DNA from 2 places in the Lysobacter olei genome. Region 2 is predicted to be linked to the other one. Evidence: riboswitches for the same ligand, from Rfam matches in the RefSeq annotation. Region 2 holds a riboswitch; the other holds the start of a gene.
The links. Region 2 has a riboswitch for cobalamin ahead of ACYVBS_RS06340 (ribonucleoside-diphosphate reductase subunit alpha). Riboswitches for the same ligand answer to the same signal wherever they lie in the genome.
Positions count from the first base shown of each region.

Region 1: another riboswitch for cobalamin. It lies ahead of btuB (TonB-dependent vitamin B12 receptor); the one in region 2 lies ahead of ACYVBS_RS06340 (ribonucleoside-diphosphate reductase subunit alpha).

Region 1 is NZ_BAAHAT010000001.1:509,904-525,940, forward strand. Features, by position in the region: gene ACYVBS_RS02655 (FmdB family zinc ribbon protein) at 1-166, opposite strand, end outside; gene ACYVBS_RS02660 (SIMPL domain-containing protein) at 447-1,160, shown strand; gene ACYVBS_RS02665 (YbhB/YbcL family Raf kinase inhibitor-like protein) at 1,167-1,727, opposite strand; partial or broken gene ACYVBS_RS02670 (ABC-F family ATP-binding cassette domain-containing protein) at 2,194-3,783, opposite strand; gene ybaL (YbaL family putative K(+) efflux transporter) at 3,921-5,624, shown strand; gene btuB (TonB-dependent vitamin B12 receptor) at 5,711-7,591, opposite strand; cobalamin riboswitch at 7,708-7,954, opposite strand; gene clpB (ATP-dependent chaperone ClpB) at 8,126-10,711, opposite strand; gene ACYVBS_RS02690 (SulP family inorganic anion transporter) at 11,180-12,766, opposite strand; gene pgeF (peptidoglycan editing factor PgeF) at 12,879-13,667, opposite strand; gene rluD (23S rRNA pseudouridine(1911/1915/1917) synthase RluD) at 13,740-14,714, opposite strand; gene ACYVBS_RS02705 (outer membrane protein assembly factor BamD) at 14,797-15,663, shown strand.
Region 2 is NZ_BAAHAT010000003.1:297,828-313,864, forward strand. Features, by position in the region: gene ACYVBS_RS06305 (efflux RND transporter periplasmic adaptor subunit) at 1-99, opposite strand, end outside; gene cysK (cysteine synthase A) at 398-1,354, shown strand; gene ACYVBS_RS06315 (class I fructose-bisphosphate aldolase) at 1,531-2,538, opposite strand; gene pyk (pyruvate kinase) at 2,882-4,348, opposite strand; gene ACYVBS_RS06325 (GNAT family N-acetyltransferase) at 4,411-5,001, shown strand; gene ACYVBS_RS06330 (HAD family hydrolase) at 5,045-5,695, opposite strand; gene ACYVBS_RS06335 (phosphoglycerate kinase) at 5,794-6,966, opposite strand; cobalamin riboswitch at 7,300-7,500, shown strand; gene ACYVBS_RS06340 (ribonucleoside-diphosphate reductase subunit alpha) at 7,909-10,272, shown strand; gene ACYVBS_RS06345 (ribonucleotide-diphosphate reductase subunit beta) at 10,478-11,500, shown strand; gene ACYVBS_RS06350 (group III truncated hemoglobin) at 11,967-12,392, opposite strand; gene gap (type I glyceraldehyde-3-phosphate dehydrogenase) at 12,562-13,566, opposite strand; gene ACYVBS_RS06360 (OmpW/AlkL family protein) at 13,792-14,412, shown strand; gene ACYVBS_RS06365 (S1/P1 nuclease) at 14,473-15,321, shown strand; gene ACYVBS_RS06370 (protein tyrosine phosphatase family protein) at 15,328-15,921, opposite strand; gene ACYVBS_RS06375 (carboxymuconolactone decarboxylase family protein) at 15,956-16,037, opposite strand, start outside.

The DNA of each region.
Region 1 (16,037 bases), on a different contig from region 2:
TCTCGTACCAGCCCCCGCCGGCCAAGCGGAACTGCGGCGCGGTCAGCTGGCGGCGCACCTGCGGCGCCCCGCAGGCCGGGCAGTCGGTGGGGTCGGCATCGGACATCTTCTGCAGACGGTCGAAGCTGTGGCCGCAGGCGGCGCATTCGAAAGCGTAGATAGGCATGGCGAGCAACGGATAGGTGTGCGACGTTCTACCGGGGTGGCTATCCCGGCGCGATGGGGTTCCGGGCGGTGCGGCGCGAATCTGGCCGCCCGGCCGGCTGGATGCGGGCGTCGTGGCCGGTTATCAAGGCGCCACGATACACGCCGTCGGTCTCGCCGGCGCTTCGGACGCCGCCCGGGGGTGGCGGGGTCGATCGGGCCATCCATCCGCCGGCCACGGTCCAATCGCCGTTCATCACGCATCGCTATGCTCCATGCTGGTGTCCACAAGGAGGTAGAAGATGACTTCGTCCCGTTCACTGGTCGCTGCGGTGGTGGTGGCGTTGGGCCTCGCCGGCGCCGGCTGGTTCGTCGCCGACGGCATGGCGCGGTTGAAGACGCAGGACCGTTTCGTCACGGTCAAAGGCTCGGCCGAGAAAATCGTCGACGCCGACCTGGTGGTGTGGCCGTTGTCGCACACCGTGGCCGGCAACGATCTGCCGCAGGTGCAGCGGCAACTGGATGCCAACACCGTCACCATCCGCGAGTTTTTCGCCAAGGCCGGTTTCAAGCCCGAGGAGATCGTGGTGTCGCCGCCGAGGCTGGAGGATCGCTGGGCCTGGGCGTATGGCGAGAACCGGCCGCCGGAACGTTACCGCTACTCAACCACGGTCACCCTGCGCACCGGCCGTGTGGCTGACGCCATTGCCGCGCTGCGGCGCACCGGTGAACTGGTCAGCCGCGGCATCCTGATCGGCGGCCAGGAGGGCGGCGGCAGCGATCCGACCTTCGATTACACCCAGCTCAATGCGGTGAAGCCGGCGCTGATCGCCGAGGCCACCGCCAATGCACGCAAGTCCGCCGAGCAGTTCGCCAAGGACTCCGGTGCGCGACTGGGCGGCATCCGCAGCGCCAATCAGGGCGTGGTCTCGATCAGCGACCGGGATCGCGGCAGCCCGCAGGTCAAGACCGTGCGCGTGGTGACGACGGTGGAGTACTTCCTCAAGGGTGAATGACGCCGGTCAACGTCCGCGCTGGTACGTGCCGACCAGCGCGGTGTGACCGAGGATGTGGCCCTCCATCGCCTTCATCAGGCGCGCCTTGTCGGGCTGACCCAGGTCCGGCAGCACCACGTCCAGCGCGTACAACTTGTGGAAGTAGCGGTGGCGGCCCACCGGCGGACACGGGCCGCCGTACCCGGTGCGGCCCCAATCGTTGACCCCCTCGCGGGTGCCGGGCGGCAACTGCCGGGAACCCCCTTCGCCCAAGCCGTCGGCGGTGGCCGGCAGGTTGTAGAGCACCCAATGCACCCAGGTCATGCGCGGCGCGGCCGGGTCCGGCGCATCGGGATCGTCCACGACAAGGGCCAGGCTGCGGGTGCCGGCGGGCAGGCCCGTCCAGTGCAGGTCCGGAGACCGGTCTTCCCCGTCACACGTCAGGCGCGCGGGCATGCCCCCTTCGTGCGCGAAAGCGGTCGAACTCAGGCGCAGGGTCATGGGCGGCTCCTTGGCACCAACGGGCGTCGCCGCGAGGGCGGTCGTCAGCACCAACGGCACGCAGGACAGGAGGCGGGCAAGCGACATGGCGACTCCTCCGCAGGAGCCGCCAGTGTGCGCCTTTCCATGCTTCGCGCGGGGGCTGAGGGTCCCGGGAGCAGGTCGCCCAGCCGCGCCGCCGAAGCCGACGCGCGGGCCAGGCCACTCAGGCGGCGTCGTACAGCGCCAGGTAGGCCTCTTCCGCCTCGGCCAGTTGGACGGCCAGCGCAGCCCGCTGCTGTGACAGGCCGGGCACGTCGGCATAGCGCGTGGGGTCGGCCAAGTCCATGTCGATGGCGTGCAGCTTGGATTCCAGTTCAGCGACGCGGGCTTCGGCCTGCGCCAGCTTGACCGGGTTGGCCTTGCGCGACTTGCCCGTCGGGGCCGGTGCTGGCGTTGCGGCGCTGCGCGTGCTGGCGACCGCGGCCGTTTCGGCCACGGCGGGCATCGCCGCGCTGATCGGGTCCGTGCCGTCCCCGCCCTTGCCGGCCTTCGCCGCCTTCACCTGCTTCACCGACTTGCCGTCGTTGCTGCTGTCGCGGCTGCGCAGCCAGCTGGCGTAGGCGTCCAGGTCGCCGTCGAACGGCTGCGCCACGCCATCGGCCACGCGCCAGAAGGTGTCGCAGACCAGGCCGATCAGGTGTCGGTCGTGGCTGACCATGACGATGGCACCGTCGAAGTCGCTGAGCGCTTCGGCCAGCGCCTCGCGCATCTCGAGGTCGAGGTGGTTGGTCGGTTCGTCGAGCAGCAGCACGTTGGGCTGGGTCCAGGCGATCATCGCCAGCGCCAGGCGCGCGCGCTCACCGCCGCTGAAGCCGTCGACCGATTCGAAGGCGCGGTTGCCGGGAAACTGCCACTTGCCGAGGAAATCGCGCAACTGCTGGGTGGCCACGCCGGGTGCGAGGTCGGCCAGGTGGTCGATCGGGCTGCGGCCCTCTTCCAGCGACTCCACCGTGTGCTGGGCGAAGTAGCCGATGCGCAGGTCGGGGTGGCCGCCGCGCTCGCCGGTGAGCAGCGCGATGTCGCCGACCAGCGATTTGACCAGGGTGGACTTGCCGGCGCCATTGGGGCCGAGCAGCGCGACGCGGTCGCCGGCCTCGAGGATGAAGCTGACGTTCTCCAACACGACGTGCTCGCCGTAACCGCAGTCGGCGTCGACCAGGCGCAGCAGCGCGTGCGGCAGCTTGGCCGGGGCCGGGAAGTCGATATGCAGCGAACGCTCGGCGCGCACCGCCTCGGTGCCGGCCAGCTTTTCCAGGCGCTTCATGCGGCTCTGGGCCTGCTTGGCCTTGCTGGCCTTGGCCTTGAAGCGGTCGATGAACTTCTGCAGGTGCTCGCGCTCGACCTGCTCCTTCTCGAAGGCGATCTGCTGCTGGCGCAGCTGCTCGGCGCGCTGGCGTTCGAAGGCGGTGTAGTCGCCCACGTACAGCTTGGCCTTGCCTTCGTTGAGGTGGATGGTGTGGGTGGACACGCCGTCGAGGAACTCGCGGTCGTGCGAGATCATCAGCAGGGTGCCGGGGTACTTCAACAGCCACTGCTCCAGCCACAGCACCGCGTCGAGGTCGAGGTGGTTGGTGGGTTCGTCCAGCAACAGCAGGTCGGACGGGGTCATCAGCGCGCGCGCCAGGTTCAGGCGCACGCGCCATCCGCCGGAGAACTCCTTGACGGCGCGCTCGTGGGTGTCGGGCGAGAAACCCAGGCCGTGCAGCAGCTTGCCGGCCCGCGCGGTCGCGTCATAGCCGTTGAGCTCGGCCAGGCGCAAGTGGGCGTTGGCCACGGCCTCCCAGTCTTCACGCTCCGCCGCGTCGCGTTCGGCGAGGATGACCTTGTGCACCTCGGCATCGCCGGAGAGCACGAACTCCAGCGCCGGCTCGTCCAGCGCCGGGGTTTCCTGCGCCACGCTGGCGATGCGCACGCGGGCGGGCACGTCGATGTCGCCGCGGTCGGCTTCGACCTCGCCCTGGATGGCGGCGAACAAGGACGACTTGCCGGTGCCGTTACGGCCAATGACGCCCACGCGCCAGCCGGCGTGCAGGGCGAGGTCGACGTTGGACAGCAGCAGGCGTTCGCCGCGCCGCAGGGCGAAATCTCGGAAGGCAATCATGGCGACATTGTACGTGGCCACACTGCCCCGCAGGGATCGGCCGACGACCTTGCCGGATCGGGCCCCTTGGCCCGTGTCCGGGTTGTGATGGCCGTGGTCAGCCCCTATACCTCTATGTCTTGGCCTTGGGAGAGCCGATGCACCACACGTCCCTGATTGCGATCCTCGTGGCCGGCTTCGTGCTGGCGTTCATCTTTGGCGCACTGGCGCAGCGGCTCCGGCTGTCGCCGCTGGTGGGCTACCTGATAGCGGGCATCGTCGCAGGGCCGTTCACCCCGGGCTTCGTCGGCGACCAGACCCTGGCGCCGCAGCTGGCCGAGATCGGCGTGATCCTGCTGATGTTCGGCGTGGGCCTGCATTTCTCGATGCGCGACCTGCTGTCAGTCAAGGCCATCGCCCTGCCGGGCGCGGTGGCACAGATCGCCGTGGCCACGGTACTGGGCTGGGCGATGGCACGGATGCTGGGCTGGTCGCATGGTGCGGGTGTCGTGTTCGGCCTTTCGCTGTCGGTGGCCAGCACGGTGGTGCTGCTGCGTGCACTGGAGGAGCGCCGCCTGCTGGATACCGGCAAGGGCAAGATCGCCGTGGGCTGGCTGATCGTCGAGGATCTGGCGATGGTGCTGGCGCTGGTGTTGCTGCCGGCGCTGTCGGGGCTGTTGACGGGCGAGGCCGCCGACGGGGTCTCGGTGTGGAAGGCGATCTTCACCACCATCTTCAAGGTCGGCGCGTTCCTGCTGGTGATCCTGCTGGTGGGGCGGCGGGTGATCCCCTGGGTGCTGGAGCGCGTGGCCGGTACCGGCTCGCGCGAGCTGTTCACGCTGTGCGTGCTGGCCATCGCGCTGGGCGTGGCGTTCGGATCGGCGGAACTTTTCGGAGTGTCGTTCGCGCTGGGCGCGTTCTTTGCCGGCATGCTGCTGAACGAATCGGAGTTCAGCCACCAGGCGGCCACCGAGACGCTGCCGCTGCGCGACGCGTTCGCGGTGCTGTTCTTCGTGTCGGTCGGCATGCTGTTCGACCCTTCAATCCTGGTCCAGCGACCGCTGGACGTGCTGGCCGCATGGGCGATCATCGTGTTCGGCAAGTCCGCCGCCGCCTACATGCTGGTGCGCGCCTTCGGCAAGGAACACGGCACCGCGCTGCTGATCTCAGCCAGCCTGGCGCAGATCGGCGAGTTCTCCTTCATCCTGGCCGCGCTGGGCCTGCAACTGAAGATCCTGCCGCAGGACGGCCATGACCTGGTGCTGGCCGGCGCGCTGCTGTCGATCATGACCAACCCGCTGATCTTTGCCTGGCTGGACCGGCGTCGCGCACGCGAAGCGCTGCAGGCGAGCCGCGAGAAGGCGGATGCCGCCCAGGCGGCGGACGACCTGGCACCGGGCATTCCCGAGGGCTTGTCCGGGCACGTGATTTCCATCGGTTATGGTCGGGTCGGCAGCGAACTGGGCCGCCTGCTGACCGAGCGTGACGTGCCGGTGGTGGTCATCGACACGGACGATGACCTGATCGCGCGGGCGCGGGCAAGCAACATTCCCGCCATCCGCGGCAACGCGGCCAACGAGCAGGTGCTGCGCGAGGCGGCACCGGAACGCGCGACCACGGTGATGCTGGCGATTCCCAATGTGCTGGAAGCCGGCGAGATCATCGCCAAGCTGCGTGCGATCAACCCGGGCCTGACCATCGTGGCGCGCGCGCACAGCGACGGCGAGGTCAAGCACCTGCTGGAGCGCGGCGCGGACGGCGCGGTGATGGCCGAGCGCGAGTTGGCGCACAGCCTGGCGGAGATGGTGATGGCAACGCCGCCGTATCGCGGCAGCCACCACCTGCCGCCGGCGGTGGCCTGACCCGACGATCGGGGTTCAGATGCAAGGAAGGCACCGTGCCGAAGCACGGTGCCCCCTGACGCCGGCCCACGGCCGGCCTGCGGGCATCAACGATGGCCGCGGTAGCGCAGGCTCAGCAGGTACGTGCGACCCGGCTGACGGTAGTACGCGGCGGTTTCGTACTCACGATCGAACACGTTGTTCGCCGTCAATTGCAGCGACCAGGCGTCGTTAATCGACCAGCCCATGCGAAGGTCCGTCGTCGCGTAGCCCGGCAGGCGGGTGGTGTTGTAGACCTCGTCGAAGCGCTCGCCGACGGCCTGGACGCTTGCCCCGGCACTGAAGCGACCGAAGCGGCGATCGGCGTCGATCCGGCCATTCTGTCGGGCACGGCGCGGGAGCAGGTTGTCCTGGTTGAAGCCCTCGGAATCGTCGCGCGGGTCCAGCCACGTCACGCTGCCGCGAAGCTGCCAGCCCAGCAGCGTCGTGTCAGCGGCGAGTTCGACGCCACGGATACGTGCCCGGTCGATGTTGTTCGGCTGACCCCACGGGTGCTCCGCATCGACTAGGGTGGGGTCGTAGCCGATCAGGTCCTCCACGCGGGTCTGGTAGGCGTTGACCGACCAACCACCCCAGCCGTGCTTGCCGCGCACGCCAATTTCGGCGGTTTCCGAGGTCTCGGGCGCCAGGTTGGGGTTGCCGAAGTACGGGTAGTAGAGGTCGTTGAAGCTCGGCGCCTTGAACGCAGTGCCATACCGGGCCGTCAGGCGCAGCGCCTCGGTGAAGTCCCAGCCCCACGCCACACTGCCGGTGGTCTTGCCGCCGAACTGCTCGTTGTCGTCACGGCGGACGCTGGCCTGGATCGAGTGCGCACCCAATGCATGCTGCCACTGGCCGAACACGGCACGGTTGGTGCGTCCATCCACGACGTAGGCGTCGGTGCTTTCGATCTCGTCGCGCAGCCAGTCCACGCCCACGGTGAACAAGCCCCGCTGCGTGGAAACATCGGCCTGCAGCGAAGCCAGCGAGCGCAGCGTTTCATACTCGGACGCAAAGACTTCGTCGTGGAAATCACGGCTGCGGTCCTTGGCTTGCCCCACCCGTGCGGTCAGCTTGAGTCCTTCGGCGGCGTAGCCGACACGCGCGCCGGTCACCTGCTGCACCACGTGTGATTCGTTGGCGAAACCGCCGTCGTACTCATTGCGCCCATCGGCATGCAGCACGCGCGCGTCCGCATCCCATGCCTCACTGAAGCGATAGCCGGCCTGCGCCGACACCGAGTTGTTGGTATAGCCATCGCGATCGGGCTCATCGATCCCGCACCCCGCGAACGGCGTCGGCGCAGGACGGCAGGCATTGATGCCGTTGGTGGTGTCGTGGGCCAGGTTCAACTGGTACCAACCACGCTCGCCACGGCCACCGATGCCGGCGGTGGCACGCCGCGTACCGAGGTTGCCGATGCCCACGCTCGCTTCGGGAGTGAAGCCCGTCTGGGGCCGCCGCGTGAACACCTGCACGACGCCGCCGAGCGCTTCGGAACCGTACAGGCTGGAGAAGGGGCCTCGCACGATCTCGATACGCTCGATCTGCTCGACCGGAATGTCCTGCAGCGCCGCCTTGCCTGCCGTCGCCGACCCCACCTTGATACCGTCCACCAGCACCAGCAGGTGGTCGGATTCGGCGCCGCGCACGAAGAGCGAGCTCTCCTTTCCGGGGCCGCCGTTATTGGACAGCGAAACGCCCGGCACGGTCCGCAGCAAGTCCGGCAGGGACGCCGGCTGCAGGCGCTCGATGTCTTCGCGGGTGATGACGCTCGTGGAGACCAGCGACGCGTCCTGGGTCACGGCGGTACGGGCGCCGGTCACGACCACGCCATCGAGGTCGGTGGCCTGGCCTTCTGCCAGCGCGGGAACGGCGCTCAACGTGGCGGCGAGCGCCAGCGATACCGCCAGCACGGTGCGGCGGGTACGGAAATTACGGGAAACCATCGGGTACTGCTCCTTGGCCGCGCCTGCCCGCGCGGAAAACGTTGGGAATGGACAGGCGGCAGGAAAGGACGCAGACGCCACGCGCGTGCATGGCCCCCGTGACATCGCCCACCGCATGTCGGGTCACGCCAATGGCCGGTCTCCGGGCTCGCGGGTGGGTGCGCTCAAGCATCCGGGGACGGCGCCTTCCCGTGCCGAGGGCACAGTGGCATTCGCCGGTCCCGACCCGTCCTGGGGTCACCTCGCCTACCGTTGCGGGGGCAGCTCCGGAATTGCCACGGCCATCGACCAGACGGCGGGCGCACCGGATTCCCGTTTCAACCACCGGCTTGGCCGGCGGTCACCTCAGGCGGCAGCGATTCTAGCACCCCACGATCATTGGGCCCCATGCGGCATGGCAACGCCCTCATGAGCGAAGGGCATATGCGCGAGGATGTCCGACGGCGGCGCGCCTACCCAGCCCGCGCGCCAAGGCCGAGACGAGTGCAGCAGAGCGGGTGCGGCCCCCGTGTCGAGGCCGCACCCTAAGCGTGCTCAGCCCTTGCGGAACACCAGCGCTCCGCCTTCGGCCTCCACCTGCACGGTATCGCCATTGGCGAATTCGCCGGCCAGGATGCGCTGGGCCAGCGGGTTCTCCAATTGCTGCTGGATGGCCCGCTTCAGCGGCCGCGCACCGTACACCGGGTCGAAGCCCACGTTGCCCAGCAGGTTGAGCGCGTTGTCCGACAGCGCCAGCTTCAGCCCGCGTTCGTGCAAACGCTTCTCCAGGCTCTTGAGCTGGATCTTGGCGATCTCGCGGATCTGCGCCTTGTCCAGCGGGTGGAACACCACGATGTCGTCGAGGCGGTTGATGAACTCCGGGCGGAAGTGGCTCTGCACCACGCCCATCACCGCGGCCTTCATCTGCATGTAGCCTTCCGGCGTGTCATCGGCGGCCATGTCCTGGATCATCTGGCTGCCCAGGTTGCTGGTCATGACGATGACGGTGTTGCGGAAGTCGACCGTGCGGCCCTGGCCGTCGGTCAGGCGGCCGTCGTCCAGCACCTGCAGCAGGATGTTAAACACGTCCGGATGCGCCTTTTCCACCTCGTCCAGCAGGATCACGCTGTACGGGCGACGGCGCACCGCCTCGGTGAGGTAGCCGCCTTCCTCATAGCCCACATAGCCCGGAGGCGCACCGACCAGCCGGCTGACCGCGTGCTTCTCCATGAACTCGCTCATGTCGATGCGCACCATCGCGTCGCTGCTGTCGAACAGGAATTCGGCCAGCGCCTTGCACAGCTCGGTCTTGCCCACGCCGGTGGGACCGAGGAACAGGAACGAGCCGGACGGACGGTTCGGATCGCTGAGGCCCGCGCGCGAACGGCGCACGGCATCCGACACCACCTTGATGGCCTCCTCCTGCCCAACCACGCGGCCGTGCAGCACGTCCTCCATCTTCAGCAGCTTCTCGCGCTCGCCTTCCAGCATCTTGCTGACCGGGATGCCGGTCCAGCGGCTGACGATCTCGGCGATCTCCTCGGCGGTGACCTTGTCCTGCAGCAGGGTGAAGCCCTTGGTCTCGGCTTCCTGCGCCGCGTGCAGTTGCTTTTCCAGCGTCGGCAGGGTGCCGTACTGGATCTCGCTCATGCGGCCGAAGTCCTGCTTGCGCTGCGCGGCCTCCAGCTCCAGCTTGGCGGCCTCGATCTGCTCCTTGATCTTGGTGGCGCTCTGCAGCGTGGCCTTCTCCGCCTTCCACACCTCTTCCAAGTCGTTGAACTCGCGCTCCAGCGTGCCGATCTCGCTTTCCAGGTCGGCCAGGCGCTGCTTGCTCGCCTCGTCCTTCTCCTTCTTCAGCGCCTCGCGCTGGATCTTCAACTGGATCAGGCGGCGTTCCTTGCGGTCCAGTTCCTCCGGCTTGGAGTCGATTTCCATGCGGATCCGGCTGGCAGCCTCGTCCATCAGGTCGATGGCCTTGTCTGGCAACTGGCGGTCGGCGATGTAGCGGTTCGACAGCGTGGCCGCCGCGACGATCGCCGGGTCGGTGATCTCCACGCCGTGGTGCACGGCGTACTTCTCTTTGAGGCCGCGCAGGATCGCGATGGTGTCCTCGACACTCGGCTCGCCGACGAACACCTTCTGGAAGCGGCGCTCCAGCGCGGCGTCCTTCTCGACGTACTTGCGGTACTCATCCAGCGTGGTCGCGCCGATGCAGTGCAGTTCGCCGCGCGCGAGCGCGGGCTTGAGCATGTTGCCCGCGTCCATGCTGCCTTCGGCCTTGCCGGCGCCGACCATGGTGTGCAGCTCGTCGATGAAAAGAATCACCTGGCCTTCGTTCTTGGCCAGGTCGTTGAGCACGGCCTTGAGGCGCTCCTCGAACTCGCCGCGGAACTTGGCGCCGGCGATCAGCGCGCCCATATCCAGCGACAGCACACGCTTGCCGCGCAGGCCTTCGGGCACCTCACCGTTGATGATGCGCTGGGCCAGGCCTTCGACGATCGCGGTCTTGCCCACGCCGGGCTCGCCGATCAGCACCGGGTTGTTCTTGGTCCGGCGCTGCAGCACTTGCACGGTGCGGCGGATTTCCTCGTCGCGGCCCACCACCGGGTCAAGCTTGCCGCTCTCGGCGCGTGCGGTCAGGTCGATGCAGTACTTCTCCAACGCCTGGCGCTGGTCTTCGGCATTCTCGGATTGCACGCTCTCGCCTCCGCGGATCTTTTCGATGGCTGCTTCCAGCTTCTGCTTGTTGGCGCCGGCGGCCTTGAGCGCCTTGCCGGCCTCACCACCATCCTCAAGCGCTGCCAGCACGAACAGTTCGCTGGCGATGAAGGCATCGCCGCGCTGCTGCGCCAGCTTGTCGGTCACGTTGAGCAGGCGGCCCAGGTCGTTGCCCACCTGTACGTTGCCGGCCTGGCCGGTGACCTTGGGCAGCTTCTCCAGCGCCTCGCCCAGACGCTCGCGCAGCAGCGGCAAGTTGACGCCCGACTGCGCCAGCAGGGGGCGGGTGCTGCCGCCCTGCTGGTCGATCAGCGCGGTGAGCAGGTGCACGGGCTCGATGAAGTTATGGTCGCGCCCCACGGCCAGCGACTGCGCGTCGGCGAGCGACTGCTGGAAGCGGGAGGTGAGCTTGTCCATCCGCATGGGTTTCCCCTTCAAGTCATGGGCGGCCATCAGGCCGCGATGAATTGCAGATGCGGCTGGGGGCCGCGGGAATCAAGCGTCTTTCAAGGCTTGTTCAGGGAGTGTCGAGGGTTGGGCTTTACGGGACTTGATTGGGGTCAAATCGGGCATATTTTGGGTGGTCGGCCTGAGCGGAAAGCGCCGGCTTCGGTGGGGCGGCGGCGGAGGCGCTGGGCATTGCTCCTCCGCTCCGTCGGCACATCCTGTGCCGAGTCGCGGCCGCAGGCCATCCATGGCCTGCTCTACGCAATACCCAGCGCATCCACCACCGCCACGCAACTTGAAGGGTCGCGGCGACTTCAAGAGCTCTGCCCGGAAACGCGTGCTTGTCCCGAACTCCTAAGTCCTCGGCATTCGGCACGCGGCACGCGGCAGTGTTGCCGCCCCCCTGATTGCGGCCTTTTTCTGACCGGACATCGCCCGTTGGGTTCAGGGGGAAGTGCCGGACCGTACCGGCTCGCGCTGCAGCGACAAGGCTGCCAACAAGGTCGCCAGCGCCAGATACGCCCCCACGAACTGCCATGCGATCTGCCGGGGTAGCCCCTCAAGGTTCCACGGCAGGTAGATCCCGCCCTGCGGGTGCACGGAGTGGATGACGCCAAAGAGGGCCAGGGCCGCACCGGCCAGCAGGAACGCAGAGGCGCGCAGCAGGCGCCCGTCGATCATTGCGGCCACTGCAGAGATCCAGATCATCGCGGTGATTATGAAGCCGTTGCCGAGGGTCACGATCACCGCCATCTCGGGCAGGCCGTGGCTGTCACTGGCGTGCATCAGCTGGGCGAAGTGGTCAGGCGCGATCCACGCCGGGTTGCCGACCTTGATCGACAGCATGTAGGCGACCGAGGGCAGGAAGCCGAGCACCATCGCGGTGGTGTGCCTGGGTGGCGTGGCCTGGAAGGCCTGCGTGGCGATATCCAGCGCCACGTACACGATGATCGGCGCCAGCACCGCCAGCGGCAGCCACTGCACCAGCCCGGACACCAGTCCGAGCATGCCGCCAATACCGATGAACAGGCCGGTCAGCAAGGTGTAACCGCTACGCGCGCCCATGTGCTTGTACGCGGGTTGGCCGATATACGGGGTGGTCTGCGCCACGCCGCCGCACAACCCCGCCACCAGCGTAGACAGCGCCTCGGTCAGCAGGATGTCGCGGGTGCGGTAGTCATCGCCGGCAGCGCGCGCGCTCTCGCTGACGTTGATGCCCCCCACCACCATCAGCAGGCCAAACGGCAGCAACAACGGCAGGTACGGCACGGTGTACGGCAGGCCTTCCACAAAACCCAGCGACGGCAAGGGGAAGGCCACCGTCAGCGGTGTCGCCTGGGGCCACTGGAAGCCGGGCGCCCCCAAGCCCAGGGCGCCGAGCGCGTAATACAGCACGGTGCCAAACACGAAGGCGACGAACACACCGGGCAGTTTTACCGGCAGCCGCCCCTTCGCCACCAGCACGTACAGCAGCAGTCCCAGCGTCACGAAGCCCACCACCGGCGAGCGCAGCGCCTCGACCAGCGGGAGGAAGCCCATCAGTACCAGCGCGATGCCCGCGATGGAGCCCAGCAAGCCAGCGCGCGGCACCAGCCGCGTCACCGCATCGCCCGCGAATGACAGCACGAACTTCAGCACGCCCATCACCATCAGCGAGGCCATGCCCAACTGCCAGGTGGCGTGGGCCGCCGCGTCGGCGTCCATGCCCATCTGCTTGAAGCCCGCGAATGCCGGTCCGAGCACCAGCAGCGCCATGCCAATGCTGGTGGGCGCATCCAACCCCAGCGGCATCGCGGTGACGTCGTCGCGGCCGGTGCGCGCGGCCAGCCGTCGCGCCATCGCCGTGTAGATCACGTTGCCCACCAGCACGCCCAGCGCGGTGCCGGGGAACATGCGCCCATACACCACCTCCGCCGGCATGCCGAACAGGCCGACCAGCGCCATGGCGATGAAGCCCAGGATCGACAGGTTGTCGACCACCAGGCCAAAGAAGCCATTGAGATCGCCGGCGACGATCCAGCGGCGCGGCATTGAACTGGAAGTTGACACGGTGACGTCCCCGGAGGCCTTCAGGCAGCTGGCAACCATACCGTGCCGACATCGGCAGGGGCAGCCGAACCATGGTGGGTCACCGATTCCGGCTTTACCGCGCCGGTTCGATCCAGGCCAGCGAGACCATGCGTCCCGTGCGCCGATCGCGCCGGTGCGAGTAGAAGCGGTCTGGGGCGGACAGCGTGCACAGATCACCGCCGGAAATGCGATCTGGCGCAATGCCGACCGCTGCCAAGCGCCGACGCGCCAATGCGTAGAGGTCCACCCGCCAGTGGTGCTCGCGCGTGCTGGTGAAGGCGCTGCCCGCCCCCCAATCACGCGAGACGAACGCGTCGTACACCTCGACGCCGATCTCATACTGCTGCGGGCCGGCGGCCGGGCCCAGCCAGGCGCGAATCCGCTCCGCCGGCGTGCGCATCGCGGCCACGGTGGCCTCCAGCACGCCCTCGGCCAGTCCGCGCCAGCCTGCGTGCGCCGCGGCAACTTCACTGCCGTCGTCGGCGCAGAACAACACGGGCAGGCAGTCCGCGGTCAGGATGGCGAGCACCACGCCCGCCTCGGAAGTGACCGACGCATCCGCTTCCGGCAGCAGCGCCGGCGCATCCCGCCCGAACCGCACCACCCCGACCCCGTGCACCTGCCGCAGCCAGCGCGGGGAGCCCGGCAGCCCCGCGTGGGCTTCCAGCAAGTCGCGATTGCGCGCCACATCCGTGGGGTCATCCCCCTCGGCGGCCGTGCAATTGCCCATGTTGAAGCTGTCGAACGGCGCCTTCGACACGCCCAGCCCATGGCGCAGCGTGGTCAAGCCATGCACGCCCCGCGGGGCCGGCCAGTCAGCGCGCAGCCACGGCTTGCCGGGCAGGTCGAGGGGTTCGGTCATGGCGCAATTCCCAACGTGGAAGGCAACGTCAAAAAGGTGCGGCGGAGCAGGCGGACAATGGCGGCCGTGCGGTCAGCGCCGTGATTCCGCCGCCGCCTTGGCGTCGTCATGCAGCACCTTCACCAGCGCCTGCATGTCCGCCGGCATCGGCGCGCTGCAGCGGATCGGCTCACCGGTCACCGGGTGCGCGAACTCCAGCGTCTCCGCATGCAACGCCTGACGGCGGAAACCGCGCAGCGCTTCGATCAGTTCCGGCGAAGCCCCCTTGGGCAGCTTCAGCGACCCGCCGTACAGCGGGTCACCCACGATGGGGTGCTTGAGGTGAGCCATGTGCACGCGGATCTGGTGCGTGCGCCCGGTCTCCAGCCGGCATTCGAGCAGGGTGTGGGCGCGGAAGCGCTCGCGCAGGCGGAAGTGGGTCACCGCATCCTTGCCGTCCTCGCGCACGGCCATGCGGATGCGGTCGCGCGGGTGGCGGTCGATCGGGGCATTGGCGGTGCCGCCGGAGACCAGCGCCCCCACCACCACGGCCAGGTACTGACGGTGCACCTGGCGCCCCGAAAGCTGTTCGATCAGTGCGGTGTGCGCCGGCAACGTGCGCGCCACCACCATCACCCCCGACGTGTCCTTGTCCAGGCGGTGCACGATGCCCGCGCGCGGCAGGGTGGCCAGCGACGGGTCGCGGTGCAGCAGGGCATTGACCAGCGTGCCGGCCGGGTTGCCGGCGCCCGGGTGCACCACCAGCCCGGCGGGCTTGTTGATGACGATGACGTGCTCGTCCTCGTACAGCACGTCCAGCGCGATGTCTTCCGGCTCGGAGTGGGTCTGCACCTCCAGCACGGCCGTCACGGTGACGGTCTCGCCCCCGCGTACCGGGTCGCGCGGGCGGGCCGTCTGGCCGTCCAGGCGCGCGTCCCCGCTTTTGATCCACCCCGACAGCTTGGAGCGGGAATAGTCGGGGAACAGGTCGGCCAGCACCGCGTCGAAGCGGCGGCCGGCGGCTTCGTCGGGAACGGTGGCGGTCAGGGTCTGGGGGGCCTGGGTCATCTTGGTAGGCTCTCGCACCCGATTAAGGGGCTGGTAGGCGGGGGCTGCTATTATCGGCCCTTCACGCCTCAAGCGCCCGTCGATGCCGACCATGACCCCACGCTCCGCCCTGCTGCGCACCACCGCCCTGCTGCTGGCCATCACCGTCGCCGGTTCCGGCTGCGCCCGCATGGGCAAGATGTTCAAGGATGAGAATGCCAACGAGGGTCAGCCCGTCGAACAGCTGTACGACAAGGGCCACACCTCGATGAAGAACGGCAACTGGGACTCGGCCGAGCAGACCTACAAGCGCCTGGTCGCCCAGTACCCGTACGGCGAATACACCGAACAGGCACTGATCGAAACGGCCTACGCCCAGTTCAAGGCCGGCAAGCACGACGACGCGATCAGCAGCATCGACCGATTCATCCGTACCTACCCCACGCATCGCAACATCGCGTACCTGTACTACCTGCGTGGCCTGGCCAACTCCAGCCGCGACACCGTGTTCCTGCAGCGCGTGTGGCGTCTGGATGCCAGCCGCCGCGACCTGGCCACGCCGCACCAGGCGTACAACGATTTCTCCATCGTCGCCGAGCGCTATCCCAACAGCCGCTACGCCGAGGATGCGCGCAAGCGCATGGGGGAGCTGCGTGACCTGTTTGCGCGGCACGAGCTCGACGTGGCCCTGTACTACCTGCGCCGCACGGCCTACGTGGCCTCGGCCACGCGCGCCAAGCAGCTGCTGGAAACCTACCCGCAGAGCACGTACGAGAACGACGCGGTAGCCACGCTGGCCGCCGCGTACACCGGGCTGGGCAACGAGGCGCTGGCCGCCGAGGCCAAGCGCGTGCTGCAGGAAAAGGCGCCCAACCACCCGTACCTGGCTGGCAACTGGCCGGACTACCCGGGCAACTGGCGCAAGCTCAATCCGTTTGCGGGTGAGAAGTCCGCGCTCGATATGGATTGAGGGTGTTGGCTTCGGTGGGGGCGGCGTTGCCTGTAGGCATTGCTTCGTCCCTCCATCGGGGCATCCTGCCCCGAGTCGGGCCGGCGGCCATCCATGGCCGCCTCCTACGCAATACCTACAGGCAACACCGCCTCTGCCACCGAAATGGGATTGGCGAGGTAATTAAAAGCATTAGCGGGCTACGCACGCCATGAGCCTCCAACAACGCCGCCTAGTGTGGCGTTGCTGTTTTTGCCCCCCCCCCACGTTTGGAGGCGGGGCGCTGCCATGCGTCTCGTGAAAAGCGCGCCATGGGTGAGAGCGGGCTGCTTACGCGGCACTGCCGCGTAGCCCGGTCGAACGCCCGGCGCGCTGCGCTGGGCCGGATTGGCGCG
Region 2 (16,037 bases):
GCCGCCCTTGCCGGGTCCGTCCTTGCCACCGCCGCAGGCACTGAGGGTCAGGCCAAGTGCGAGAACGCAGGCGGTGCGGGACAGGGACAGGATAGGCATGCGTTGGGCCGGTTTCGGGCTGGGGACCCCGATTCTAGTAGCTTGGTGTTAACGGCCACGTGGGCCATTGGTTGACCCAGGGGCCAACCGCCAGATTCGGCCAGCCGGGGGTCACAGACAGGCACCGGGATATACGGCCCGTTGCGGCGGCTGGATGCACAGGTGGCGTGACGCCCCCTGCACGCCCCGATGCGTAGGCTGCCGCATGCATGGGCGCGGCCGCGTGCCGGCCCTTGTCCCGTGATCCTTCCTGCAAGCCGTGCGGGAACGCCCGGCCACCGTCCCCCGAGGCCTCCCCATGATCCACGACAGCATCCTCGACACCATCGGCCGCACTCCGGTCGTGCGCCTGCACCGCATCGGGCCGCCCGGCATCGAGCTCTTCGCCAAGGTCGAGTCGTTCAACCCCGGTGGCTCGGTGAAGGATCGGCTTGCCATCGCGATCATCCTCGATGCCGAGGCCCGCGGCCTGATCAAGCCCGGCGACACCGTGGTCGAGGCCACGTCCGGCAACACCGGCGTGGCGCTCGCTATGGTCTGCGCGGCCCGCGGCTACAAGTTCGTGGCCGTGATGACCGAGACCTTCTCCATCGAGCGCCGCAAGCTGATGCGCGCCTACGGTGCCAAGGTGATCCTGACCCCCGCAGCCGAGCGCGGCAGCGGCATGGTCCGGCGCGCCGCGCAGCTGGCCGAAGAACACGGCTGGTTCTTGGCGCGCCAGTTCGCCAACCCCGCCAATCCGGCCTACCACCGCCAGACCACGGCGACCGAGATCCTGCGCGACTTCGCCGGTCGACGGCTGGACCACTTCGTCACCGGCTGGGGCACCGGTGGCACTCTCACCGGCGTGGGCGAGGTGCTGAAGGTGGCGCGCCCCGAAGTGCGCATCACCACCTGCGAGCCGGCCGGCGCGTCGTTGCTGTCCGGCAAGGAATGGCAGCCCCACAAAATCCAGGGCTGGACCCCGGACTTCCTGCCCGAAGTGCTCAACCGCAAAATCGCCGACGCCATCTTGCCCATCGACGACGTACTGGCCCGCGACACCGCGCGCCGGCTAGCCGCGGAGGAAGGGCTGTTCGTCGGTATTTCCGCTGGCGCGACCCTGGCCGCGGCGCTGGAAGTCGCCCGCACCGCCGACCCCGGCGCGGCGATCCTCGCCATGCTGCCCGACACGGGCGAACGCTACCTCAGTACCTTCCTGTTCGAGGACGTCAACGAGGGCTCGGACGACGAGTGGCTGGCGAGCCTGCCGTAATTGCCACGCGCGCGGAATGGGGATACGCCACGGATCCGCAGCCGCGCAGGTGCCCAACACGGCAGGCGGCCCAACAGCGCGGCTTGCGCCCCACCCGCTGGCCGACGCGCCCAGCAAACAAAAAAACGCCGGTCATGTGACCGGCGTTTTTCTTGAACCCGAGAGGGCGAGGTCGCTTACGCGGCCTGCCACTCACCCAGCGCGGCCAGGCCGTTGGCGCGGGCGCGCTCGTACACGGTCTGCTGCGCGGCGGCGTAGTTGCCGATCATGTCCTGCGCCCACAGCTTCAGCGCGGCCTGCTGCATCGCGCGGCCGTACGAGAACGACAGCGGCCACGGCTTGTCGCCCATCTGGTTCATCGCGTTGAGGTGCGCGGTGGCGGCCTGGTCGGACTGACCGCCCGACAGGAACACGATGCCCGGCAGGGTCGCCGGCACGTTGGCCTTCAGGCAGTGCAGGGTGGCGGCGGCCACTTCCTCGATACCGGCCTGCTCCTCGCAGGTGGTGCCGGAGATGACCATCGAAGCCTTCAGGATGGTGCCTTCGAGCAGCACGTTGTGCTCGTACAGCGACGCGAACAGCGAACGCAGGGTCACCTCGGTGACCTCGTAGCAGGTGTCGAGGTCGTGGCTGCCGTCCATGATAACTTCCGGCTCGACCATCGGCACCAGGCCCTGCTCCTGGCAAAGGGCGGCGTAGCGGGCCAGCGCGTGGGTGTTGGCGTCGATGCAGGTGCCCGACGGGATGTCGTCACCGATGTTGATCACCGCGCGCCACTTGGCGAAGCGGGCGCCGAGCTTGTAGTACTCCTCCAGGCGGCCACGCAGGCCATCGAGGCCCTCGGTCACCACTTCGCCCGGGAAGCCGGCCAGCGGGAAGGTGCCCTTGTCGACCTTGATGCCCGGGATGATGCCGTTGTCCATCATGACCTTGGTGAACGGCACGCCGTCCTTGGTCGACTGGCGCAGGGTCTCGTCGAACAGGATCGCGCCCGAGATGTGCTCGCCCAGCTTCGGCGCGGTCAGGAGCAGCTCGCGGTAGGCGCGGCGGGTCTCTTCGGTGCACTCGATGCCGACGCTGTCGAAACGCTTCTTGCACGTGGCGTTGGACTCGTCGATGGCGATGATGCCCTTGCCCGGGGCGACCATGGCCAGGGCGGTTTCGGCAAGCTGTTCGATGCTCATGGGATCCTGAGGGAGCGGCTGGGAAAGAAACGGGATTATAGCCCGCTCCTCCACCCCACGTCCCGCCCGCGCTGGCGCAAATCCTTGGCGGGAATGGTTAATTCCCTTGGCCTGCGGCGCCTTGCGAGGGACGGGGTGCCTACCGCCCGGGTTGGGCAGTCGCTCCCCGATACTCGCTTGGTGCCCAACCCGGAAGGCAGGCACCCCTCACCGCGACCTATTCAACCCCTCTCACCCTCAAACCCAGTGGGCAGGGGGTGGTGGCTCCCGCTTGGGTCGGACACCAAGCGAGTATCGGGGAGCGACTGGCCGATCCAAGCGGGAGCCACCGCCCCCTGCCGGCCTACAGCTCCCCCAATCCCTGGGCGCAACCATCCGCCCCCACTTCCAGCAGGCGCAGCGTGTTCGTCGCACCGTGCTGCTCCATGGTGTCGCCGCTGGTGAAGATCACCCGGTCGTGCGGCATCAGGTGGCCCGCCTCGAACAACTGGCGGACCGCGCCGCGCGCCGCATCGCGCGAGGCCATGCCACGGCTGTCGAACGCAAACGGGGTCACGTCGCGCATCAGCGCCATGCGGCGGCGTGCGTCGGCATGGCGCGACAGCGCGAACACCGGCGACGGCGCCCGGAACCGCGACAGGAAGCGTGCCGTGCCACCGGATTCGGTCATCGCCACGATGGCGCGCACCCCGATGTGCTCGGACAGGAACATCGCCGCCATCGCGATCGCATGGTCGGCACGGTCCAGCCCACGCGGGGCTTCCTCGAAGTCGGTGTCGTGGTTGAACTGGCGCTCGGCGCCCAGGCAGATGCGGGCCATCGCCTCCACCGCCTTGACCGGGTAGCGGCCGGCGGCGGACTCCTGCGACAGCATCACCGCGTCGGTGCCGTCAATGACCGCGTTGGCCACGTCCAGCACCTCGGCGCGGGTCGGGATCGGGCTGTCGACCATCGACTGCAGCATCTGCGTGGCGGTGATCACCACCCGGTTGCGCTCCAAGGCCTCGCGGATGATCTTCTTCTGCAGGCCCGGCAACTCGGCATCGCCGATCTCCACGCCGAGGTCACCACGCGCCACCATCACCACGTCGCTGGCCTCGACGATCTCGGCCAGGTTCTCGATGGCCTCCGCGCGCTCGATCTTCGACACCAGCGCGGCGTTGCTGCCCGCCGCCCGTGCCACCCGGCGCGCCTCGTGCATGTCCTCGGCGGTGCGACAGAACGACACCGCAATGAAGTCCGCGCCCAGCTCGGCGGCCACCGCGATCAACTCGCGATCGCGCTCGGTCAGCGCACCCAGCGACAGTCCGCCGCCCTGCTTGTTCAGGCCCTTGCGGTCCGACAGCGCGCCATCGTTGAGCACGGTGTTGACGATGCGCTCGCCCTCCACTGCCTCCACCCGCAGCTGCATCATGCCGTCGTCCAGCAGCAGCACGTCGCCGGGCTTCACGTCGCCGGGCAGCCCGAGGTAACTGACGCCCACCTCGTGCACGGTGCCGGCGGGCGCATCGGCGCGGGCCACCAGGTCGAAGCGGTCGCCGGCCTTGAGCTGCACCTTGCCGTCGGCAAAACGTTCGATGCGGATCTTGGGGCCCGGCAGGTCGGCGAGGATGCCGACCTCGCGTCCGGCGCGGCCCGCGGCTTCACGCAGCGCGTGCGCACGCGCGATCTGACCGGCGGGGTCACCGTGGGAGAAATTGAGCCGGACGCAATCCACGCCAGCGGCGAGGAGAGCATCGAGGACGCCCGGCGCATCGGTGGCCGGGCCGAGGGTAGCGAGGATCTTGGTGCGTCGAAGCGTAGTGGGCATGTCAGACTTCCGTGAGTGGATTCACGCTAGCACAGCCTCGCTACCGAACGGATTGAATACGTATGCCAACCGCCACGACGTCCGCGGTACCCCACGCATCGTGCGCACTGCCCGTGCTGGACGCGGGGACCGTACGCCTGCGTCCGCATCGGCGCGACGACCTGCAGGACTTCTATTCGCTGTACGCCGATCCGCAGGTGATGCGCTTTTGGAGCTTCCCTGCCTGGACCGACGTGGCGCAGGCACGCGAGCGCTTCGAAGGCGCCCTCGAAGGCCAAGATCCCGCGCGCCTGCTGTGCTGGGCAGTGGCCGACGTGGAGAGCGACCGGCTGATCGGCGGCGTGACGCTGTTCGCCATCAACCCCGACCAGGGGCGAGCGGAAATCGGCTACGCGCTGCACTCCTCGCAGTGGGGCCGGGGCCATGCGCGCAACATGCTGCGCCCGGTGCTTGACCATGCGTTCGGCCCTCTCGGGCTGCGGCGGGTCGAAGCCGACATCGATCCCCGCAACGTGGCCTCGTGCCGGCTGGTGGAGCGCCTCGGGTTCGTCCGCGAAGGCCTGCTGCGCGAACGCTGGCGCGTGGCCGACGACCTGCAGGACTCCGCCATGTACGGGTTGCTGGCGCGCGACTGGCGCACCGGGGAGCCTTGAGCCACCACGGCGGCAAGTCCGCGCCGCACCACGCAGAGAGGCGCTAGGCCACCAGCAACGCCGGCAACTGCGCGGGCGACGTTGCCAGGTGCAAGGCGCCGGCTGCGCGCAGCTCGACCTCACCGCCAAAGCCCCACAACACGCCCACGTGGCGCATGCCGTGGTGGCGCGCGCCTTCGATGTCCATGTGGCGGTCACCGATCATCACGCAGCCCTCGGGCGCCAGCGCCAACCGCTGCAATGCCTCGCCGATCAGCTCCGGTTTGTGGCTGCGGCTGCCATCGGGCGTGGCCCCGATCACGTCCTCGAACAGATGCCCGAACGGCAGGTGCGCGGCGATCTTGCGCGCGTGCGGTTCGTTCTTGGCCGTGACGATCGCGAGCCGATGCCCTGCTGCATGCAGCGTGCGGACCGCCTCGTCGATGCCGGCATACACCTCATGCTCGGCCCAGCCGTGCGTCTCGAAGCGTTCGCGATAGTGCTCCACCGCCTGTTCCACCCGTGCAGCATCGTGCAGCAGCGGCGCGAAGCTGGTGCGCAACGAAGGACCGATCCACTGCCGCAGCGCTTCGTCCGGCGGCACGTCCAGCCCCATGCGTTGCAGCGCGTGCGCCACGCAGCGGGTGATGCCGACCGCGGAATCAATCAGCGTGCCGTCCATGTCGAAGAAGAGCGTGGGCTTGTGGTGTGCCATGGGGGACTCGTAAACGTGGAAACGAAGCGGGCCGGTTCACACCGGCCCGCAGGACAACTCAGGGCATCATCAGGACTGCGCAACGACGCCGCGATGACTCAGGCGCGCGCCTTCAGCGCCGCCACGGCCGGCAGCTCCTTGCCTTCCAGGAATTCCAGGAACGCACCGCCACCCGTGGAGATGTACGACACGTCCTGCTCGATGCCGTACTTGTCCACGGCCGCCAGCGTGTCACCGCCGCCCGCGATCGAGAACGCCGGCGACGCCGCGATCGCGCGCGCCAGCGCCTCGGTGCCCTTGCCGAATGCGTCGAACTCGAACACGCCCACCGGACCGTTCCACACCACGGTGCCCGCCTTGGCGATCAGCGCGGCATAGGCCGCGGCGGTGTCCGGGCCGATGTCGAGGATCATGTCATCGGCGCCCACCGCATCGACGGCCTTGACCGTGGCCGGCGCATCGGCGGCGAAGGCCGGCGCGACGACCACGTCGGTCGGCACCGGGATGTCGGCACCGCGCGCCTTGGCGTCGGCCATGATCTGCTTGGCGGTGTCGATCAGGTCCATTTCCACCAGCGACTTGCCCACCGAATGGCCCATCGCCGCGATGAAGGTGTTGGCGATACCGCCGCCCACGATCAACTGGTCAACCTTGCCCACCAGCGACGCCAGCAGCTCCAGCTTGGTGCTGACCTTGCTGCCCGCCACGATCGCCAGCAGCGGACGCGCCGGATGCTCCAGCGCCTTCGCGAGCGCGTCGAGCTCGGCCATCAGCAGCGGGCCGCCAGCGGCCATCTTGGCAAAGCGGATCGCGCCGTGGGTGGAGGCCTGTGCGCGGTGCGCGGTGCCGAAGGCGTCCATGACAAACACGTCGCACAGCGCGGCGTACTTCTGCGACAGGGCCTCGTCATCGGCCTTCTCGCCGACGTTCATGCGGCAGTTCTCCAGCAGCACCAACTGGCCCGGCGCGACGTCAACGCCATCGACCCAGTCCTTGACCAGCGGCACGTCCATGCCGAGCAGCTCGGACAGGCGCTTGGCGACCGGCGCCAGCGAATCGGCTTCCGACCACACGCCCTCCTTCGGGCGGCCCAGGTGCGAGGTGACCATCACGGCGGCGCCCTTCTCCAGCGCCAACTTCATCGTCGGCAGCGAGGCGGTGATGCGCTGCTCGGAGGTGATGCGGCCGTCCTCGATCGGCACGTTGAGGTCTTCGCGGATCAGCACGCGCTTGCCGGCGAGGTCGAGGTCGGTCATGCGGACGATGGACATGGTCGGTTCCGTTGGGGCGATGGGGAGGGGGTGCGGCACGGCCCGGGCGGCCGGCGCGTAGCTCGCTATTGTCCCGCCCGGTCGTCCCGCCGGCAAACCGCGGCCGCCGGGCCGGCCGGGGCCGTTCACTCGACGCGCGCGATGCCGGCATCACGCGGCGTCCTATCGCGGGCCGCGCTCCACGCCCCAACCGCGCACGCACCAACCCCACACCCTCCCAAGCACCGACCACACGCCCTCCATGCCACCACCGCGCCCACGTCGCGCAAACCCTTGCCCCGCAAGCCCCGGGCAGGTTAGCCCCACATTTCGTGTTGACGGGGACAGAAAACCCGATATCTTGGGGTCGTCGGTGCCGGCCTTCACGGGTCGGCTGAAAAGGGAAGCCGGTGAAATGCCGGCGCTGCCCCGCAGCGGTATGGGAAACGACCGCGGTCTTGGCACTGGGCGACACGGCCTGGGAAGCGACCGCCAGTAGGTGACGCACGGCGTCGTGTCCCGAGCCCGAAGACCTGCCGACAGCCGCGCGATGCACACCGCGCGGTGACCGGCCAGGGAGTCCTCGGGGGAGGACGGTCGGTGTCGCGCCACGACGCCCCGCGTCCTGGCCGTGGCGATGGCCTGCCATCGCCCCCGTCCGCTGCAGTCTCGGGCGGCGCGACACCTCCGTAGCACCCTGCTGACTCCGCGCCCGCGGGGGCGTGGTCGCGCAGCCGATGCCAGTGGCATCCGGCCGCGTCCGCACCGCCGCGCGTCGTCCTTCGAGGGAAGGCGGCGATCCGTGCGCCCATGCACCGGAGTCTTCCAGCCATGACCGCGTCCCCGTCCATCGACACCCTTGCCGACGCCCGCACCGACGGCGTCGCCGCTGACCAACGCTCCGACACCGACGGGGCACGGCCCGGCGGCTTCGCCCTGACCCCGCCGGCCACCGCTTTCAGCATGACCGTGACCAAGCGCAGTGGTCGCCGTGAGCCCGTCGACCTCAACAAGATCGTGCGCGCGGTGGCCCGCAACGCTGAAGGCCTGTACGCGGTCGATCCGATGCGCGTGGCCACCCGCACCATCTCGGGCCTGTACGACGGTGCCAGCACCCGCGAACTGGACGAGTTGTCGATCCGCACCGCCGCACTGCTCACCGCCGAGGAGCCCGAGTACGGCCGGCTGGCCGCGCGCCTGCTCGCCGGCGTGATCGAGAAGGAAGTCGCCGGCATCGAGATCTACGCGTTCTCGCAGTCGGTCACCCGCGGCCACGAACTGGGACTGATCAATGACCGGCTACTGACGTTCGTCCAGGCCAACGCGCGCAAGCTCAATGATGCCATCGACAACACGCACAACCAGCGCTTCGACTACTTCGGCCTGCGCACGCTGTACGACCGCTACCTGCTGCGGCACCCGACCGCGCGCACGGTAGTGGAGACCCCGCAGCAGTTCTTCCTGCGCATCGCCTGCGCGCTGACCGACGACGTGTCCGACGCGTTGGCGCTGTACCGCAAGATGGCGCAACTGGACTACATCCCCAGCTCGCCGACGCTGTTCAACGCCGGCACCACGCACGAGCAGCTGTCGTCGTGTTTCCTGCTCGACTCGCCGGAAGACTCGCTGGAGGCGATCTACAAGCGCTACATGGACGTGGCCAAGCTGAGCAAATTCAGCGGCGGCATCGGCCTGAGCTACAGCCGCATCCGCGCGCGCGGCTCGCTGATCCGCTCGACCAATGGCCTGTCCAACGGGATCGTGCCGTGGCTCAAGACGCTGGACGCCTCGGTCGCCGCGGTCAACCAGGGCGGGCGGCGCAAGGGCGCAGCCTGCGTGTACCTGGAGCCGTGGCACGCCGACGTGGAGGAGTTCCTGGAGTTGCGCGACAACACCGGCGACGAAGCGCGGCGCACCCACAACCTCAACCTGGCCAACTGGATTCCCGACGAGTTCATGCGCCGGGTCGAGGCCGATGCCGCGTGGTCACTGTTCGACCCGCACAAAGTGCCGCAGCTGACTGACCTGTTCGGTGACGCCTTCGACCGCGCCTACCACGCGGCCGAAGCCGCGGGCCTGGCAGTGAAGCAGGTCAAGGCGCGCGAGCTGTACGCGCGGATGATGCGCACCCTCGCCCAGACCGGCAACGGCTGGATGAACTTCAAGGACAAGTCCAACCGCGCCTGCAACCAGACCCTTCGCGAGGGCAACGTGGTGCACCTGTCCAACCTGTGCACCGAGATCCTGGAAGTGACCTCGCAGGACGAGACCGCGGTGTGCAACCTCGGATCGATCAACCTCAGCCACCACGTCGAGCTGTACCCGGAAGGCAACGTGCACGGGCAGGCCGGTCGCTTCGATTTCGAGCAGCTCGCCGAGACCGTGCGCCTGGCGGTGCGTCAGCTCGACCGGGTGATCGACCTGAACTTCTACCCGATCGAAACCGCGCGCACCGCCAACCTGAAGTGGCGCCCGGTGGGGTTGGGCACGATGGGCTTGCAGGATGTGTTCTTCAAGCTGCGGCTGCCGTTCGATTCCGACGCCGCGCGCGCGCTGTCGCGCGACATCGCCGAGGCGATCTATTTCCACGCCCTGTCGGCCTCGAATGAACTGGCGCTGGAGCACGGGGCGCACCCGGGCTTTGGCGACACCCGCGCCTCACAGGGCGAACTGCAGTTCGAGGCCTGGGGCGCGGCGCCGAGCGCGACGCTGGACTGGGACGGCCTGCGCGCGCGGATCAAGGCGCACGGGCTGCGCAACTCGCTGCTGATCGCCATCGCGCCCACCGCGACCATCGCGTCGATTGCCGGCTGCTATGAATGCATCGAGCCGCAGGTGTCCAACCTGTTCAAGCGCGAGACGCTGTCGGGCGACTTCCTGGTGGTCAACCGCTACCTGGTGCAGGAGCTGAAGACCCTGGGCCTGTGGACGCCGGAACTGCGCGATGCGATCAAGCTGGCCGAAGGCTCGATCCAGGGCATCGATGCCATTCCCGAGTCGCTGCGTGCCGTGTACCGCACCGCGTGGGAACTGCCGATGCGATCACTGATCGACATGGCCGCCGAGCGCGGCGCGTTCATCGACCAGAGCCAGTCGCTCAACCTGTTCATCGAGAGCCCGAACATCGGCCAACTGTCGTCGATGTACATGTACGCCTGGAAGCAGGGGCTGAAGACCACCTACTACCTGCGCTCGCGGCCGGCCACGCGCATCGCCAAGACCACGGTGAGCAGCGCGAGCACCGCCGCGCCGAAGCCGGAGCACAGCCCGAGCGAAGCCGTGGCCTGCTCGCTGGAAAACCCTGAGGCGTGCGAGGCCTGCCAGTAAGCCCACATCCGCGCGCGGTCGCGACGGCCGCGCCGTTGATCACGCCAGCGCTGGGGTGCCCACTGCACCCAGCGCCCCGCCGCCCTTGCGGTCCGGGGGCATCGCGGGCCGCGATCGTTGCCGCACACGGAGGTGCGACCGCAAGGACGCACACGATCGCGGCCCGCCCTGCCCCCGGACCCACCCCAAGTCCGAAGGAACGCCCATGTCCGCCCAACCCGCCGCGCCCCGCCTGCTCGATCCCGGCTTCGACCTGACCCTGCGGCCGATGCGCTACCCCCAGTTCTACGAGATGTACCGCGACGCGATCCGAAACACCTGGACCGTGGAAGAGGTCGACTTCTCGCTGGACGTCAACGACCTCAAGCACAAGCTTGGCCCGGCCGAACGCCACCTGATCGAGCGGCTGGTCGCGTTCTTCGCCACCGGGGACAGCATCGTCGCCAACAACCTGGTGCTGAACCTGTACCAGCACATCAACGCGCCCGAGGCGCGGATGTACCTGTCGCGCCAGCTGTACGAGGAGGCGCTGCACGTGCAGTTCTACCTCACCCTGCTCGACACCTACCTGCCCGACCCGGTCGCGCGCGCCAAGGCGTTCGCGGCGGTCGAGAACATCCCCTCGATCCGCGCCAAGGCCGAGTTCTGCTTCAAGTGGATCGACTCGCTCCAGGGACTCACGCGCATCGAGACGCGCGAGCAGCGCCGCCAGTTCCTGCTCAACCTGATCTGCTTCGCGTGCTGCATCGAAGGCCTGTTCTTCTTTGCCGCCTTTGCGTACGTGTACTACCTGCGCTCGCGCGGGCTGCTGCACGGGCTGGCCTCGGGCACCAACTGGGTGTTCCGCGACGAGAGCTGCCACATGGCGTTCGCCTTCGAGGTCATCCGCACCGCGCGTGCGGAAGAGCCCGGCCTGTTCGACGAGGACCTGCAGCGCCAGGTGGTGCGGATGCTGGAGGAGGCCGTGGAGTGCGAGATGCAGTTCGCCGAGGACGTGCTGTCCGGCGGCGTGGCCGGGCTGTCGCCGCGCGACATGCGCCAGTACCTGCAGTACTGCGCCGACCAGCGTCTGGCACAACTGGGCCTGCCGAAGCACTTCGGGGCCAGCAACCCGTTCGCGTTCATGGACCTGCAGGACGTGCAGGAGGTCACCAACTTCTTCGAACGTCGGGTATCCGCCTACCAGGTGGGGGTGGAGGGCGAGGTGGCGTTCGACGCCGCGTTCTGAAGCCTTTCGGCCCCGTGTCGGCCAGCACCAGCGGGGCCGGCGGGGCCAGCGGAAGTAGGCGAGCCTATCGGTGGCGGGGGTGCATGGCTGCGGTATCAGCCCCGGGGCACCAGGAGGTAGGGGGGCAGACCGCCCCCCGCGTTGAGTAGGCAGACACGACCCGTCTGGCAGACCCTAGCTGCCACGGGATTCAGAAATCTGCGCCGGCCTTGGACTTCGGGGAGGCAAGCGCAGTACGGCGGCAACGCCGTGTCGGGTTCCACAGGACGTGGCAGTCCGACAAGTCACACCCACAAGGCCGTGGGAGCTCAGGGCGGCAGGAGGCGCGCCCGCGTCGGAAGGCATCGACGTCGCTAGGCCAGGAAGGCGGGGAAGCGGCGGGATGCCGGCGGGAGGGCGGCAGGGATGCCGCTGCCCCATCCAGGCGCGGCCCGGGATCCGGGCGGCACGCGCCGCAGCCGTCGACTCAGCGGCCCGAGCCCACCATCGGCAGGCCCAGCGAACGGGCGCCCACGCCCCCGTTCAACCCCAACCCATACCGCAGGCTCTGTCCGATGCGCTCGGCGTAATGGTTGAACTGCGCCGCATCGTCGGGCGACAGCACTTCGGCGGTGGTTTCACGCCACAGCGCCAGCCACTGGTCGAAGTGCTCGTGGCGGATCGGATGGCCGTGGTGCTTCGCCATCGGATTGCCGCGATACGTGCCGTGCTTGAGCGCCACCGACGCCCAGAAGGAGGTCAGCGTGCGCTGGTGGTCGTCCCAGTCGTGCACGGCGGCGTTGAACACCGGCCCCAGCTCCGGGTGGCGACGCACCTTGGCGTAGAAGCGGGCAACCAGCAGCGCGATCTGCGCTTCGTCCAGCGCCACGTTGTCTTGGGGGTCGGATGTCATCGTGTGGCCGTCCTGCAATAGCGCGTCGCCCGGCGCCCCGCGCCGCGGCGCAGTGGAGGCCAGTGTCCGCAGACGTGCGGCAGGGTACGCCGCATTTCGTTGTCCATTCTACGAAGAAGCCCCGCTTGCGCGGGGCTTCCGGGGTGCTGCAGTCAGCGGGCGTTGCGGCTTACTTGCCGGCGACGACCTTGACCATCTCCAGGCATTTGTTGGAGTAGCCCCACTCGTTGTCGTACCAGCTGACCAGCTTGACGAAGGTGCCGTCCAGCGCGATGCCGGCCTCGGCATCGAAGATCGAGGTGCGTGCGTCGCCGCGGAAATCGGTGGCGACCACCTTGTCCTCGGTGTAGCCCAGGATGCCCTTCAGCGCGCCTTCCGACTGCGCCTTCATCTCCGCGCAGATCTCGGCGTAGGTGGCGGCGTTCTCCAGCTCGACGGTCAGGTCAACGACCGACACGTCCGAGGTCGGCACGCGGAACGACATGCCGGTGAGCTTCTTGTTGAGCTCCGGGATCACCACGCCCACGGCCTTGGCGGCACCGGTGGACGACGGAATGATGTTCTCCAGGATGCCGCGGCCGCCGCGCCAGTCCTTGTTGGACGGGCCGTCGACGGTCTTCTGCGTGGCGGTGGCAGCGTGCACGGTGGTCATCAGGCCGCGCTTGATGCCCCACTTGTCGTTCAGCACCTTGGCGATCGGCGCCAGGCAGTTGGTGGTGCACGAAGCGTTGGAGATGATGGCCTCGCCGTTGTACTTGGCGTGGTTCACGCCGAACACGAACATTGGCGTGTCGTCCTTCGACGGGGCCGACAGCACGACCTTCTTCGCGCCCGCGTCGAGGTGCTTCTGCGCGGTGACCTTGTCCAGGAACAGGCCGGTGGACTCGATGACCACGTCGGCGCCGACTTCGTTCCACTTCAGGTTGGCCGGGTCGCGTTCCTGCGTCAGGCGGATCTTCTTGCCGTTGACGATCAGGTTGCCGCCGTCGACCGACACGTCGCCTTCAAAGCGGCCGTGCACCGAGTCGTACTTCAGCATGTAGGCCAGGTAGTCCGGCTCCAGCAAGTCGTTGATGGCGACGATCTCGATGTCGTTGCCGAAGTTCTGCACGGCCGAACGCAGCACGTTGCGGCCGATGCGGCCGAAACCGTTGATACCAACCTTGATCGCCATTACCGGGACTCCTGAGTGGGGCGAGCTTGAGAAACCGCCATTTTACCCCATCCCGGCGCCCCCCGCCCCGCCGGCCGGACGGCCCCGGCGGGCCTAGCAGCCTTCGCTAAAAGCCAGCTTGATCAAAGTCAAACACCCACTTGACGATGATCAAGCGCGGGTTCCAGCCCCTGCGGACAATGACCTCAACGCGTTCCCAACGTCATCTCCCACAGAGGTTTGCCCATGAAGCTCCGCACATCCGCCCTTGCCCTCGGCCTCGTCCTGGGCGGCGTCGCCACCCCGGCCCTGGCCCAGTCCGCCGGCACCTGGACGCTCGGCGTTGGCGCCCACCAGGTCAACCCGAAGTCCGACAACGGCGAACTGGCCAATGGCGCGCTGGCGGTCGAAGTCGAAAGCAACATCCGCCCGACCATCACCGGCGAGTACTTCATCGCCGACAACCTGGGCATCGAGGTGCTGGCCTCGCTGCCGTTCCAGCACGACATCACCATCGACGGCCTGGGCACTGTGGGTGAAACCAAGCACCTGCCGCCGACCGTGTCGCTGCAGTACCACTTCGGCCAGGGCAAGGTGAAGCCGTTCGTCGGCGCCGGCGTCAACTACACCAAGTTCTTCAGCGAAGAGACCTCCGGCGCGCTGGAAGGCACGGACCTGGAACTGGATGCGTCGTGGGGCCTGGCCGCGCACGCCGGCGTGGACTTCAAGGTCGGCGAGAAGGGCGCGATCCGCGTCGACGCCCGCTGGATCGACATCGACACCGACGTGAGCGTGGACGGCCAGGACCTGGGCACGGTCAACATCGACCCGCTGGTGTACGGCGTCGCTTACGTGTTCTCGTTCTAAAACACACCCTGACATCAGTCAGGGCTGCCAGCGCGGGCCATGTCCGATACCCTTCCGGACATGGCCCGTCGCATTTCCGAATATCTCCACGCCCACCGCCGCCGCCTCGCCCCGCCGCTTGCGACCGGCGTGCTGGCCGTGCTGGCCGCATTGCCACTTCCCGCGCAGGCGTGGGGCGCGATGGGACACCGGCTGGTAGCCGCGCTGGCGGCCGATGAACTCAGCCCGGCCGCACGCGACGAGGTCGCCCGCCTGCTGGAGGGCGAGGCCGTTCCAACGCTGCCCGGCACCGCCGCGTGGGCGGACGACGTGCGCGCCCACGACCCCGTCCTCGGCAAGCGCAGTGCCCCGTGGCATTACGTCAACCTGGGCGAACAGGGCTGCAGCTACGACGTCGCGCGCGATTGCCGCAATGGCGACTGCGTGGTTGAGGCCATCCACTCCCAGACCGCGATTCTGGCCGACCGCCATCGCAGCCGTGCCGAGCGCCTACAGGCGCTGAAGTTCGTGGTGCACTTCGTCGGCGACGCACACCAGCCGCTGCATGCCGGCTACGCGCATGACAAGGGCGGCAACACGGTGCAGGTCAGCCTCAATGGGCAAGGCACCAACCTCCACACGCTGTGGGACAGCAAGCTGCTGGCGGCCACGGCGCTGGATGAAGCCGCTTACCTGCAGCGGCTGCGCGAATTGCCCGTGGCGGTGCCGGTGCCGTTGAAGGTGCTGCCACCCGACAGCGCTGCGTGGGCGCGCCAGTCGTGCGCGATTGCCACCCAGCCGGGAGTGTATCCGCCCTCGGCCAAGCTGCCCGATGGCTATGCCGACACCTGGCGCCCCGTCCTGGAGGAGCGACTGCGGCGCGGCGGCACCCAGCTCGCGCTGCTGCTGAACGCCGCCCTGACGCCCTGAGGCGTCTCAGCAGTCCGCCGTGCAGCGGCCCTCGTCGGAGGCCAGCACGGTCTTGACCTTGGCTTCGGTGCTGGCCATGCCGGCCTCGCGGCCCGCTGCCAGCGCCGCGTCGGCATCCAGCCCCTCATGGCGCGCCAGCGCAATGGCCAGCAGCCCGCCCACCCGGTTGCCCGAGGCGCAATGCACCACCACCGGCCCCTTGGCGTCCTTCAGCAACGCCCACAGGCGGTCGGCATTCGCGCCGGTGAGATCCCCCGCGCCCGCGACGGGAATCTGGTGGTATGCCATGCCCGCGGCGCGGACTTCGGCCGCTTCGTCGCGCCCGGCCAGTTCGGCATCCGGTCGCAGGTTGATCACCGTGCCCACGCCCGCCGCGGCCATGCCGGCCCACGCGTCCGCCGCTGGCTGGCCCCCGGTGTACACGCCCGGGCGCGGCTGGCGCAGCCCGGGCAGCGTCACGGCCTGGGAGACGGGGGCGGCCGCTTGGGCATTGGCCTCAGTACCCGCCACGCCAGGCGCAACGCAGCCCGCCAGCACCAATGCCGGCCACACGAGGCCGATGGCCGCGAGCGCGCGGGGAATGCGAATTGAAATGTTCATGCGTGCGAGCCTTTTCGAATCAAGTGGCAGGTCATCAGGCACTGGCGGCGGGCGCGGCCTGTGCAGCCGTGAGCTCGTCGAAGGCGCGAAGTGTCTCCGCAGCATAAATCATCGAC